4 regions of the Nitrobacter hamburgensis X14 genome follow, and region 2 is predicted to be linked to each of the others. Evidence: predicted binding sites of a transcription regulator. Region 2 holds the regulator's gene; each other region holds the start of a gene.
The links. Region 2 encodes LexA, which represses DNA repair genes until DNA is damaged. Its sites were predicted from a motif close to TGTTCNNNNTGTGTTCNG; they were not measured.

Region 1 (3,209 bases), 1.3 Mb from region 2:
TCGCGCACAAAAACCTGCTGCCGACTGATCCCGGTGGCGGGTTTTTTGTGGTCCGGACGCGACCACTGGAACGCGCCTTCCACTCACCGCGTTGTCAGTTCGGACGGGTCTGCAGCCCAATCCACGCGTTAGAGAGTACCGGATGGGTTGCGGTCACCGGCCGGGATCCGCCGGTGGTGACTATCGCCGGCGGGTTCTTGTGGAATAAGCGCGACCCAAATGAGGGAAGGCACAGCTTATGAACTGAGCAAGAAGCCGTCAGCGGGGCGCAAGCTGACTGATCAGTTCATTGGCGAAGGCGGGCATGGCCGCGCCGGCTGCGAAGTCGAACGCGTTGATCGAGATGAAGACGCCAACGCCACGCGCCGGCGAGAAGGCAATATAGGACAGGGTGCCCTGCCGCCCGCCAGCCTTCTGCAGGACGAGCGGGCGCGCATCCGCCGGGTTCATCACGACCCAACCGAGTCCCATCGCATCCATATGGCCGGACTCATCGAGTCCGGAGACCGGATCGAGGCCGTCTCGCACTCGATAGGTCGCGTGGTCGAGGGTGCGCATCTCGGCATCGTCGCGTCCGAAACGGTCAAGATGCCACTTCAACCAACGCACCATGTCGTTCGGGGTAGAAAACAATCCGCTTGCGGCGGCTTGCATGTCGCTGACTTCGGTCAGTGGATAGGCCTTGCCATCCGGCCCATGGCCCTGGAACAGGCGCGCCTTCTGCGCGTCACTCAGCCGGACGGCGGTATCCTTCAGTCCGGCCGGAGCAAAGACGCGCTCCTGAAGCAATTGGGCATAGGGCTTGCCCGCTGAATTGGAGAGCGCCTCGCCGAGCAGATCGAAGGCATAGTTGGAGTAGTGAAGCCCCGTGCCCGGAGCGAAGAGAAGCCCCTGATCCTTCAGGGCAACCTTGTACATTTCGCGCGAGACTAAATCCGGGCGCGCCGGATCGCGTTCAAGCGCAACCTCGCGGGGCAGGCCGGAGCCATGGGTGGCAAGGTCGAGCAACGTGATCTCGCGGCCGTCCTTCTTTGGCACCATGACACTCGGCCAGCCCAGCCGGTCCTGCAGGCGGTCGCTCAGTCTGACGGTGCCGTCGGCGGTGAGGCTGGCGAGAACCTGCCCGGCAAAGGCCTTCGAGATGGAGCCAACGCGGATCACGGTGTCGCCGTCCGGCTCGCGGGCGCCGTCGGCTCGTTCGCCGTAGCCCACGACGATGCTCTCGCCATTGCGCACCACGGCGAGCACCATGCCAGGGACCTTCATCTGCATGAACGCAATCTGTCCCTGGAAGCTGACCATGTCCTTCAGGAGAGCGTCATCCGCGGATGCTGGCGCCGTCACGGACAGGCAGACAGCCAAAGACACCAAAGCCGCCTGAAGCGCCTGAACCATCTTCACCATGCTTACCCCACAACAATGAAAGGCAGTTTCCCGTTCGTGCGGGGTCGCCGCGCTACAATCCGGCGAATCGCCAGAGGGCCACGCTACGCTCGGAGTCGGTTCCATTGAACCGAGCGGTCATGATTTTCATGGGGAAGCTGTGGATGCCTCCCCTCAATCGGCCGACCTCAACCGCCTCATTATGAACTCGATCTCGCCGCCGGACAGTTCCCGCCAGGTCTCAGCCTTCGACATGTACGCCGCAGCCGGCCGGCGATCGAGGAATGTGCAATCGCCGTCTGACGGGCTTGGTCCAAGGGTTGCCTGAAGGTCTCCCGGGCATCGCCGTTTCACCGACGCGCGCCGGTGAGGATGAAACTGGGCACCGCTATGTCATTGCGGGGCCTTGGTAATTTTCCACGGCGATCCCAGGTCTCTGAAACCCTGCTTTGATGTGAGCCCGACGGCTCTTTCCTTGTTCTTCCCCATAACGCCCCAACGAAGTCCAGCGTGCGGCCATGGGAACCGTGTTGCCTCTGTTCGTTATTTGTTCTATTTATATTTTGAGGGCAGGAATCGGATGAACACCGCAAAATTTTTCGACGAACGAACGGATCAGTCGGAAGTCAAAGCACGCATCGTGCAGAAGTACTTCTATGCTTGGGCCAATGTCATTATGCCGACCGCGCAGAAGAATGGCGGGCGGGTCGCTTACATCGACCTGTATGCCGGGCCTGGCCGGTACAAGGACGGGGCAGCTTCGACGCCGCTGCTGGTGGTAGGGCACGCCATCGCCGATCCGAAACTTGCGTCGATGCTCGTGACACTTCTTAACGACTCAGACGGGAACAAGACATCCACGCTTCAAAACGAAATCGATGCTCTGCCTGGCATCGGCAATTTGAAACACAAGCCGGTCGTGTCCTGCGGCGAGATCGATGAAGAAGCAGAGAAATATTTCAGTCAGGTCAAACTTGTTCCGTCGTTCTCGTTCATTGATCCCTTCGGCTATAAGGGCCTCTCCCTGAAAATCATCAAGGGTGTGATTAAGGACTGGGGCTGCGATTGCGTGTTCTTCTTCAACTACAATCGTATCAATGCCGGCATCGGAAACCAAGTGGTGGCCGATCATATGGATGCTCTTTTCGGCAAGGTGCGTGCTGACGCATTGCGTGCGCGGCTGCCCGGCTTGTCACCCGAACTGCGCGAGGCGCTGATTCTGGAGGAACTCGCGGCTGAGATTAAAGCCCTTGGCGGAACCTTCGTCCTGCCGTTCACTTTCAGAAATGCGAGCGGCACGCGCACGTCGCACAAGCTGATTTTTGTCAGCAAGAACTTCAAAGGCTACGCCATTATGAAAGACATTATGGCGAAGGAAAGCTCGACGGAAGATCAGGGCGTGCCGTCCCTGGCATATTCTCCAGCCGATTGGTCAATGCCCTTGCTGTTCTCACTGCAACGGCCCCTCGATCAGCTGCGTGCGACCTTGCTCAAGGACTTCGCCGGGCAAGAATTGTCCGTCGTGCAAATTTACGAACGTCACAGCGTCGATACCCCTTACGTCCTGAAGAATTACAAGGAAATCCTGACGGCACTCGAAGCCGAGGGAAAGGTCGCCGTGCGAAGCCTGAAAGGTTCGCGGCGGAAAGGAACCTTTGCCGATCATTTGCTGGTCAGATTTCCAGCGGGTGGCGTCGATGGCGAATAATTCCTCCATCGAATGGACGGAAGCGACGTGGAATCCGGTCGTCGGATGCACAATCATTTCGCCCGGTTGCACAAACTGCTACGCGATGCGTATGGCACGTCGGCTTGAAGCTATGGGT
Region 2 (3,209 bases):
GCGCTGGTCCAGGTCGGGATGCCGAAATTGTTCGCGACGCCCGATCACTCGCCGACGGCGCGGGCGGCGCTGTGGGGCGGCCGCGAAATCGTCACGCTGGCACTGGCGTCGTTCGTCGCCGGACTTGCGACGACGCCATATGCCGCGTTCCATTTTCATCGCGTGACACCGTACGGCGTGGTCGCAAACCTGCTGGCAATGCCGGTGGTCTCGGCGCTGGTGATGCCGGCCGGGCTTCTGGGACTGGCTGCGATGCCGTTCGGCTTTGACGGCGTGTTCTGGCGGCTGATGGATATCGGCATCGAATGGATGATCGTGGTCACGCAATGGGTGGCGGCGCTGCCCGGCGCCATCGGCCGCATGGCGGCGTTCGGAACCGGGCCGCTGATCGCCGCGACCGCGGGCATCATCTTGCTCGGACTGCTCAGAACGCCGCTGCGCTGGAGCGGAGCGGCCATCATCGGGCTGGCGATCGCATGGTCGCTTGCGGTGGAGCAGCCGGATATTCTGATCTCCGCCGACGGTCATAACGTCGGCGTGCGGGGCGGGGACGGGCGGCTGCGTCTCCCTCCGCACGGGCAAGGATAACTTTACGGTCAGGGAATGGCTGGCCGCTGATGCGGACGGGCGTCAGCCTGCCGACTCCACCTTTGCGGAGGGCGTCTCATGCGACGACGGTGGCTGCGTGGTTAAGGTGAGTGGGGGGTGGAATTGTCGCGCTGGCGCGCCGCGCGGACGCCATGGAGGACGACTGCGTGCGGGCGGAGGTGATGGTGACGCCGTGGCAGGCTCCCGAGGGATGTCTTGCGCAGGTGATCGATCAGGACAGGCTGCGGCGGGAAGGCGCCCTGGAGCTGCGGCGAGTCTCAGACGGCGCAAAACACCATTTTGTCGTCGATGCCGTCAGGCCCGATCATGTCGACCGGCCCTGGTCGCCCGCTGTCGGCGGTGACAAGCCGACGCGCATCGGCTCCCGATCGGCGCCGGCGCGCCCGGTCGATGCCACGCCCGCGGCTGACGATCTCCAGCCGGACGATTGAACGCTCTGCCGCCGATTAGAGCCTTCGCTTCTGATGGAATCAGAAGCGGGCTCTATGATTTTGATTTGACGCGTTTTCTTCCCGCGAACCGGTACCCACTTCGCTCGAAAACTTGCAAGAATCAGTACTTGCGATAGATGCCGATCAGTTTGCCCTGGATCTGGACGCGGTTGGGCGGAAGGATGCGAACCTCGTAAGCTGTGTTCGCGGGCTCGAGCGCGATCGAGGCGCCGCGGCGGCGGAAGCGCTTCAGCGTTGCCTCCTCGTCGTCGATCAAGGCAACCACGATGTCGCCGGTTTCCGCAGTCTCGTTGCGTTGAATCAGCGCCATGTCGCCGTCGAGGATTCCGGCCTCGACCATCGAGTCGCCGCGCACCTCGAGCGCGTAGTGCTCGCCGGAGCCGAGCATGTCGGGCGGCACGCTGATGGTGTGGCTCCGGGTCTGCAGCGCCTCGATCGGTGTGCCGGCCGCGATACGACCCATCACCGGAACGGCGACCGGACGTTCTGCATCGTCGACGACACCGCCGCCGCTCGGGCGGACCTTGCCGAGATTGCCCTCGATGACGCTCGGCGTGAAACCGCGACGGCCGCCGCCGTTACCGGCGACCTCCGGCAGCTTGATGACCTCGATGGCGCGGGCGCGATTGGGCAGGCGGCGGATGAAGCCGCGCTCCTCCAGCGCGGTGATCAGGCGATGGATACCGGACTTCGAGCGCAGATCGAGCGCATCCTTCATTTCATCGAACGAGGGCGGCACGCCGGATTCCTTCAGCCGTTCGTTGATAAAACGCAGGAGTTCGTACTGTTTGCGCGTGAGCATCCCGACCAGTCCCCGATTGATGGTGCCTGCCGTCCGATTCCGGGGCGTCAGGCTTGGAGCCTTATGCCTAGCGGCATGAGTATCCGAAACAAATCATGAACGGACACTATATGTTCGATATGTGTTCCGCAACTGTTTAATTTAACGTCAACAAAGCGAGGTTTTACGACAGCGAGAGCTTAATCACGGCACAGGGCTCGCCTTTACTTGAGGCAGGCGCAAGCGGTGCGCGGACCACGAGTGCTTCCGCTGCCGCGAGATTTCCCATCAGCGAACTGTCCTGATGCCCGACCGGTGTCGCGATCGGCAGCCCGTCGGGCGAGTGCGCGAGCCGGGCGCGCAGATAATCCTGCCGGGCTTGATTGGCGGCGACATCGCTGCCGAGCACCGCTCGTTCAATGCGATGGTGGATATCCTGACGACCCGACAACGCGCGAATCAGCGGCACCATGAACAGGAACGCGCAGATGTAGGAGGAGACGGGGTTGCCGGGCAGGCCGATCACGCGCATCGCGCCGAGCCGTCCGTGCATCATCGGCTTGCCGGGCCGGAGCGCGATCCGCCAGAACGCGATCTCCACGCCTTCGGCCTCCAGCGCGCGCTTGACGAGGTCATGGTCTCCGACCGACGCGCCGCCTGTGGTGACGAGAATGTCGGCGCCGCTCTCGCGGGCGCGGCGGATCGCGGCCCTCGTCGCCTCCATGGTGTCGGCGGCGACGCCGAGGTCGATCGCCTCGGCGCCTTCGCCCCGGGCGAGCGCACGAAGCGCGTAGCCGTTGGATAGGACGATTTGGCCTGGACCGGGCGTCGTGCCCGGCAAAACCAGTTCATCGCCGGTGGCGAGCACGGCTATTTTTGGGCGTCGGTGCACCGGCAGGTCCGGATAGTTCATGCCGGCAGCAAGGGAGAGATGGCGGTCGGTGAGATGGCTGCGGGCGCGCAGCAACACGTCGCCTTCGTGAAAATCGACGCCGGCAGGGCGGATGTTCTTTCCGGCCGCGGTGGCTTCCCTGACGACGACGTCGTCGCCGTCGCGTTCGGTGTCCTCCTGGATCACGACGGTATCGGCGCTGTCCGGCACCACGCCTCCGGTGAAAATCCGCAGAGCTTCGCCGGCCCCCAGCGCCCGCTCGAGCGGCCGTCCCGCGGCGATCTCGCCGATCACATGCAGCCGCGCTGGAATCGTCGCGATGTCCGCCGCGCGCACCGCGTAGCCGTCCATCGCCGACATCGCCACCGGCGGCTGGGTCCGGCGCGAGGGGAGGTCGCGCGCCAGCACCCGGCGATGCGCGGCCTCGAGATCGACCGCTTCTTCCGGAAGCGGTTCGACTCCGGCGAGAACAGCC
Region 3 (3,209 bases), 120 kb from region 2:
GGTCTGGCCCATCTGTCATGGCCAGCAACGGTCCGAGGATTCGCAGCCACCAATCCCGCTCCGCGCCGCGTTGTTCGGTTAATCCCGCAATCCGGAGTACCGGCCTTGAGGTGACCTTCAAACGCTGTTGAAGGTCGGTTGGCAGGGAGTCGACGCGCACGAGGTAAGAATGCCCAGCAACGCCACCACGGCCGCCCGTAACCGGATCGACAACTAACTGAAACCCGCGCCAAGTTTTCCCTTCGAGGGCGCGCGCGATGGCACTCCGCGCCTTGCGCGCCGATATGTCGGCAAGCTCGGCAAACTCTGCCGTTGTCAGCCGAGCGGTCATTCGGCTGCATTTACCAGCGGGCGGAAAAGTAGTTTTTTCGGCTCAGCTTTGAGGCCCAGATCAACCGCGATCTGGTGCCCAATTCCCCTCTGGGACTTTCGGCGACCGCTAAGAACGGCGTACACGGTGCGAAGGTTGTAGCCCTTGGCCCGCGCCCATTCCGCCACCGATATTCCCTCGGCTTCGAACTTAGCCTTTACCTGGTTGGCGGTCATCATGGTAACCTCCCTGAATCAGTATAGTACCAATATGGTGTCATACAGTTACCAAAATGTCCACATACGCAAGCTCGAACGATCCCGCCGATGCCCGGTTTGGCGCGCGGGCAGTAATTGATCGCCTCAAGGAAGTGTTCGGGGTTTCGTCAGACGCGGCCCTTGCTGACGAGTTGCGCACGGCGAGGGCAAACATTTCCAAGTGGAAAGCGAGAAATTCCGTCCCCTATGCCGAGGCGGTCTACGCGTCGATCAGCAAGGGGATTTCGTTGGATTATCTTCTAGCTGGGAGCGGCAGCGTTGCGTCATCGCGGTTGCCATCAAACCTTGATCCCGAATTCATCAGGGCGGCACTTCAGTTGATTGTTCGCGCTGGGCTTCTCTCTATCGGTAAAGGCCACAAGCCTGCCGAGACTTTGGAGGCGGCTGCATCTTCCATCTCGGTTCAATACGAACGAGCCGAAAAAGCGATGTACGAACTGGTAGTTCACAGGGGACTAAGTGGCGTCGATGCGAGAAAAGCCGCTATCGTCGCAATTGAAATGCTGGATGCGGAGCTTGCCGCTCGGCAGCAGCGGTAGGGTCCGCAATGGGTCCGCAATATTCCGCGCAACTTCACTTGTCACAGGTGAAGGGTTCGCAACGCGAATAGCCTAAGCACTTGTTATTTATAAGAATCCCGATTTAGCCAACGATAATTGGCACCGCGATTTTGACACAATCTATCGTGGACCGATTGCGGACCCGCGCCCAGTTTTGAAATCAACGACTTAGATCGCTCTACCGCCAATTAGCTCTGGCGAGCGTCCGCCAAATAGCGTTTTCCGCTCCACTAAGGGTATATATCTGCTCGCGCCGGCAAAAGAACATATTGCGAACTAAGAACAAATGAGGTACGTTTGTTTTACCTGATGATCCACAGCCCATTCGTTGTCCCCTCCGCGAATCCCGTTCATAAGGAGCCCGGCCCATGTCTCAAGCTGCCCTGCGTATCGTCGAAGGATCCTCCATGGATAAGTCGAAGGCCCTGTCCGCCGCGCTGTCCCAGATCGAGCGTCAGTTCGGCAAGGGCTCGGTGATGAAGCTCGGCAAGAACGACAAGTCGATGGACATCGAGGTGATTTCCTCGGGCTCGCTCGGGCTCGACATCGCGCTTGGCGTCGGTGGCCTGCCGAAGGGGCGGGTGGTTGAGATTTACGGTCCGGAATCCTCCGGCAAGACCACGCTGGCGCTCCATACCGTGGCGGAAGCGCAGAAGAAGGGCGGTATCTGCGCCTTCATCGACGCCGAGCACGCGCTCGATCCGATCTATGCCCGCAAGCTTGGGGTCAAGGTCGACGACCTCCTGATATCGCAGCCCGATCACGGTGAGCAGGCGCTGGAAATCGCCGATACGCTGGTGCGCTCCGGCGCTGTGGATGTACTGATCATCGACTCGGTCGCGGCGCTGGTGCCGCGTGCCGAACTCGAGGGCGAGATGGGCGACGCGCTGCCCGGACTGCAGGCACGGCTGATGAGCCAGGCGCTGCGCAAGCTCACCGCCTCGATCAACAAGTCCAACACCATGGTGATCTTCATCAACCAGATCCGCATGAAGATCGGGGTGATGTACGGCTCGCCGGAAACCACGACCGGCGGCAATGCGCTGAAATTCTATGCCTCTGTGCGCCTCGACATCCGCCGCATCGGCGCGATCAAGGAGCGCGACGAGGTGGTCGGCAACCAGACCCGCGTCAAGGTGGTGAAGAACAAGCTGGCGCCGCCTTTCAAGCAGGTCGAGTTCGACATCATGTACGGCGAGGGCATCTCCAAGATGGGCGAAATCCTCGATCTCGGCGTCAAGGCCGGTATCGTCGAAAAATCCGGCGCCTGGTTCTCCCATGACAGCCAGCGCATGGGGCAGGGTCGCGAGAACGCGAAAGCGTTTTTGCGGGCTAATCCCGACATCACCGCGAAAATCGAGGTAGCGATCCGGCAGAATTCGGGTCTGCTCGCCGAGCAGATTCTGGTTGGCAGTCCTGAGCGCGATGCCGACGGCGAGGAGCCGGCGGAGGACTGACCCTTTCCGCTTCCGATGGAATCAGAAGCGGGAGTTCTCGAGCCCTTTCGCTTCTGATGGAATCAGAAGCGGGCTCTGATTTTGATTTGACGCGTTTTCTTCATGCGAACCGGTATCCATCCTCGGGTCAAGCTCAAGGACATGCCTCGTTCGAAAACGCTCTGAAGGTCGGCCGGCTGAGGTTTATTTCCGAGGCTCGGGCTTGTGCGGCTCGGGTTCGGTGCGACCCGCGAAGACGGGAATCCTTCGCGGAAGCGTATGTCGCGCCTTTCGGAAGCAGGCGGGCGCTGTGGATGTTGAGTTGCCGACATCCCCAGCGTCCGGTTTGTTTTTTGGCCACCTTCGAAGGACATCCTCCCCGCGTAACGGCTTTGCGGTCGCGTGCAATACGAAAGTCATCATGCTCCGCGAAAGCGGAGTATCCAGTCGTCATATTGCTCCCTGACTTCGGTCGCGCACGTTCGGTGACCGGATCGTCCGTTTTCGCGGACGATGACGCCTCATTTTCGGCCAGACCCTCCGGAGGGCGGCGATCTCGCTACTCCGCCGCCTGCGCGTAGTCTTCCATCGGCGGGCAGGAACAGACGAGGTTGCGATCGCCGTA
Region 4 (3,209 bases), 1.0 Mb from region 2:
ACGCGGAATTTCACTGGGGAGGCGGTCGTGATCTTCCAGCCGGCGGAAGAGGGCGGCGCCGGTGCTGCCGCGATGATCAAGGACGGGTTGATGGACCGTTTCGGGATCGATCAGGTCTACGGTATGCATAACTTCCCCGGCATCCCGCTCGGCTCCTTCGCCATCCGGCCGGGTCCGATCATGGCGGCGACCGACGCCGTCGATTTCAGGATCGAGGGCCACGGCGGCCACGCCGCTCGGCCGCATCTCTGCATCGATCCGGTGCTGGCCGGCGCGCAGCTTGTCGTTGCCCTGCAATCGATCGTGTCGCGCAACGTCGATCCGCTGGAATCCGCCGTGATTTCGGTGTGTGAGTTCCACGCCGGCAACACCCGCAACGTCATTCCGCAGACCGTCGAGTTGCGCGGCACCGTCCGCAGCCTGAAGGCCGACGTGCGCGACCTGGTGGAGAAGCGGATTCGCGAGGTCGCCGCCGGCGTGGCGCAGATCACTGGAACCAGGATCGATGTCAAATTCGGGCGCGGCTATCCGGTCACGGTCAATCACGCCGCGCAGACCGAAACCGCGATCAGGATCGCGAAGGAGATCGCCGGCGACAACAATGTGCATGAGACGCCGCCGATGATGGGCGCGGAGGATTTCGCCTACATGCTGGAAGCCCGGCCCGGCGCCTTCATCTTCGTCGGCAATGGCGACAGCGCCGGCCTGCATCATCCCGCCTACAACTTCAACGACGACGCCATCGTCTACGGCACCTCGTACTGGATCAGGCTGGTCGAGACCACGCTGGCTGCCTGAGCGGTCACGCTGTTGCGGCGCCAGGAACATAGCGCCTCACGTCGCGTTAGGAAGCGGGAATTCCCCCTCCAACCTGTGAGGCTACAATGAGCGCTGCGAAAGAGAAGGATCTCCACGACCTGTTCCTTGACCAGCTCAGGGACATCTACTTCGCCGAAAAGCAGATACTTAAGGCTCTGCCCAGAATGGCGAAGGCGGCAACGTCCGACAAATTGCGGGCGGCCTTCGAGAAACACCATGACGAGACCGAAGGCCAGATAGAGCGCCTGGAACAGGTCTTCGAGCTGATCGACAAGCCGGCCAAGGGCAAGACCTGCGATGCCATCCTCGGCATCCTGGACGAAGGCAAGGAGGTCATGGACGAATACAAGGGCACTGAGGCGCTGGACGCGGGCCTTCTCGCGGCGGCGCAAGCGGTGGAACACTACGAAATGGTGCGCTACGGAACCATGAAGGCGTGGGCGGCCAAGCTTGGCATGAAGGATGTCGTCAAGCTGATCGATGAAACGCTTCAGCAGGAGCGCAAGACCGACAAGGATTTGACGGCGCTCGCGGAAGCCGGTGTCAACTCCGAGGCATTGGCGGCTTGAATCTTTTCGGAAGGCCATCATCGGTGGCCGTTGCCGCCGGTGGTGGTCGATCTGCTTATGTGGTCATTGATCCGCCTTGTCGCGGCGCAGGTGCGGTTTGCGAGCGAAATCTCCGGACAATGCCGGTGTTTGACGGGCGTTTCGTCGATGCCATTGGGGTCGTGAGAGAAAATCACGCGCGAAAAGCCGGTTGACTCGTTGTGGTCTTCTGGCTTTATATAGAACATATAGTGAACATGTAAGTAGGCTACGGGTTCTTTCCGCGGCGGCAAATCTGACGAAGGAGCCAGAGCGCGATCGGCAAGGGATTCCGGTTTTACGTGCGATCGCGCTCTAAAATATTGAGAATGCACATGATCTTTTCGCCAAACCGCTCACACTTTGGCGGATCATGCGCCGCAAGCACGCTTGCGCGCCTGCGTGACTGCATCGGGCGGATCGAGACCTGCCACGGTGGCGAAATGCCGGGCCGGGCGGCGCTCGGTCACGAGGAGGCGGATGCCGCGCTGCAGGGCGGGCTTGCGCGCGGCGCCGTACATGAGGTGTTCGCGGAGGGACGGCACAGCGCGGCGGCGACCGGATTCATCGCAGGCCTCGCGCAGCGCCTCGGCAAGGATCGGCCGCTGCTCTGGGTGCGGCAGGATTTTGCCGCGCGCGAAACCGGTGCGCTGTCGATGCGTGGATGGCGCGAGCTCGGTCTCGATCCGCGCCGGCTGGTGATGGTGCATACGAGCGATGTGGAGAGCGCGTTGCGGACAGCGGCCGATGCGCTGGCCTGCGATGCGCTCAGTGCCGTGGTCATGGAGATCTGGGGCGAGACGCGTCTGTTCGATCTCGTCGCCAGCCGCAGGCTGACGCTGGCGGCGCGTGACTCTGGCGTCACGGGGTTACTGCTGCGGGTGGCGGCGACGCCGTTGCCTTCGACGGCGGAGACACGGTGGATCGTGCGCCCGGCGCGCTCGCCACCGGTCGCGGCTTGGCAGGCATGGGGCTCCCCCGTGCTCGAAACACGACTTGTCCGCAACCGTCATGGCCAGACCGGTCAGTGGATCATGGAGTGGATGTGTGATGAGTGCCTCTTCCGTGACGTCTCGTGCCATAGCCCGAAGACGCATCCTCAGCCTGTGGCTGCCGCGCCTGCCGACCGACCGCATCCGGCGCAAGTCGTTCCGCTGCGGCGAGCCGGATAGCGACCGACCCTGCATCATCGTCGCCAAACAAAATAACGCGCTGGTCATCGCCGCGCTGGATGACGCAGCCGCGCGCCTCGGCCTCGCGGTCGGCTTGCCGCTGGCCAATGCCCGCGCGATCTGTCCCGACATTGCCGTGTTCGATGCCGACGACGCGGCGGACGCGCAGACATTGAACGGTATCGTCGACTGGTGCGATCGCTTCACGCCGCTGGTGGCGCTCGATCCGCCGCACGGTCTGCTGCTGGATATCACCGGCTGCACGCATCTGTTCGGTGGCGAGGCTGCGCTGATGAAAGCGCTGTGCGGCGCGCTGACGCGGCAAGGCTTTGTTGTCAGTGCGGCCATCGCCGGCACCCCGGCCTGCGTGCGGGCGCTGACGCGCCATGCCCATGGCCGGATTGTCCCTCCCGGCAAGGAGCTGGAGGCCGTCGCGCCGCTGCCGGTGTTCACGCTCGGCACGGATGACGCGATCACGCGCGGGCTGCGCCGCGCCGGGCTGAAAACCATCGGCGATGTCGCCGCGCGCGGCCGCCACGAGATCGCGGCGCGTTTCGGCTCAGCTTTCACCGCGCTGCTGGAGCAGGCGCTGGGGCAAAGCGATGCGCCGATCAGCCCACGCAAACCGCCG

Region 1: the regulator LexA is predicted to act here: its motif matches at 1,921-1,938, upstream of NHAM_RS03120 (three-Cys-motif partner protein TcmP).
Region 3: the regulator LexA is predicted to act here: its motif matches at 1,409-1,426, upstream of recA (recombinase RecA).
Region 4: the regulator LexA is predicted to act here: its motif matches at 1,608-1,625, upstream of NHAM_RS24970 (ImuA family protein).

The regions. Positions count from the first base shown of each region.
Region 1 is NC_007964.1:660,969-664,177, reverse strand. Features, by position in the region: gene ampH (D-alanyl-D-alanine-carboxypeptidase/endopeptidase AmpH) at 259-1,404, opposite strand; gene NHAM_RS03120 (three-Cys-motif partner protein TcmP) at 1,964-3,091, shown strand; gene NHAM_RS03115 (DUF5131 family protein) at 3,081-3,209, shown strand, end outside.
Region 2 is NC_007964.1:1,928,436-1,931,644, forward strand. Features, by position in the region: partial or broken gene NHAM_RS08835 (ComEC/Rec2 family competence protein) at 1-1,040, shown strand, start outside; gene lexA (transcriptional repressor LexA) at 1,162-1,863, opposite strand; gene NHAM_RS08845 (molybdopterin molybdotransferase MoeA) at 2,027-3,209, opposite strand, start outside.
Region 3 is NC_007964.1:1,813,071-1,816,279, forward strand. Features, by position in the region: gene NHAM_RS08250 (hypothetical protein) at 1-331, opposite strand, end outside; gene NHAM_RS08255 (DNA-binding protein) at 328-549, opposite strand; gene NHAM_RS23990 (helix-turn-helix domain-containing protein) at 603-1,127, shown strand; gene recA (recombinase RecA) at 1,517-2,605, shown strand; gene gcvP (aminomethyl-transferring glycine dehydrogenase) at 3,144-3,209, opposite strand, start outside.
Region 4 is NC_007964.1:2,933,808-2,937,016, reverse strand. Features, by position in the region: gene NHAM_RS13690 (M20 aminoacylase family protein) at 1-798, shown strand, start outside; gene NHAM_RS13685 (ferritin-like domain-containing protein) at 885-1,388, shown strand; gene NHAM_RS24970 (ImuA family protein) at 1,742-2,578, shown strand; gene NHAM_RS13675 (DUF6504 family protein) at 2,487-3,209, shown strand, end outside.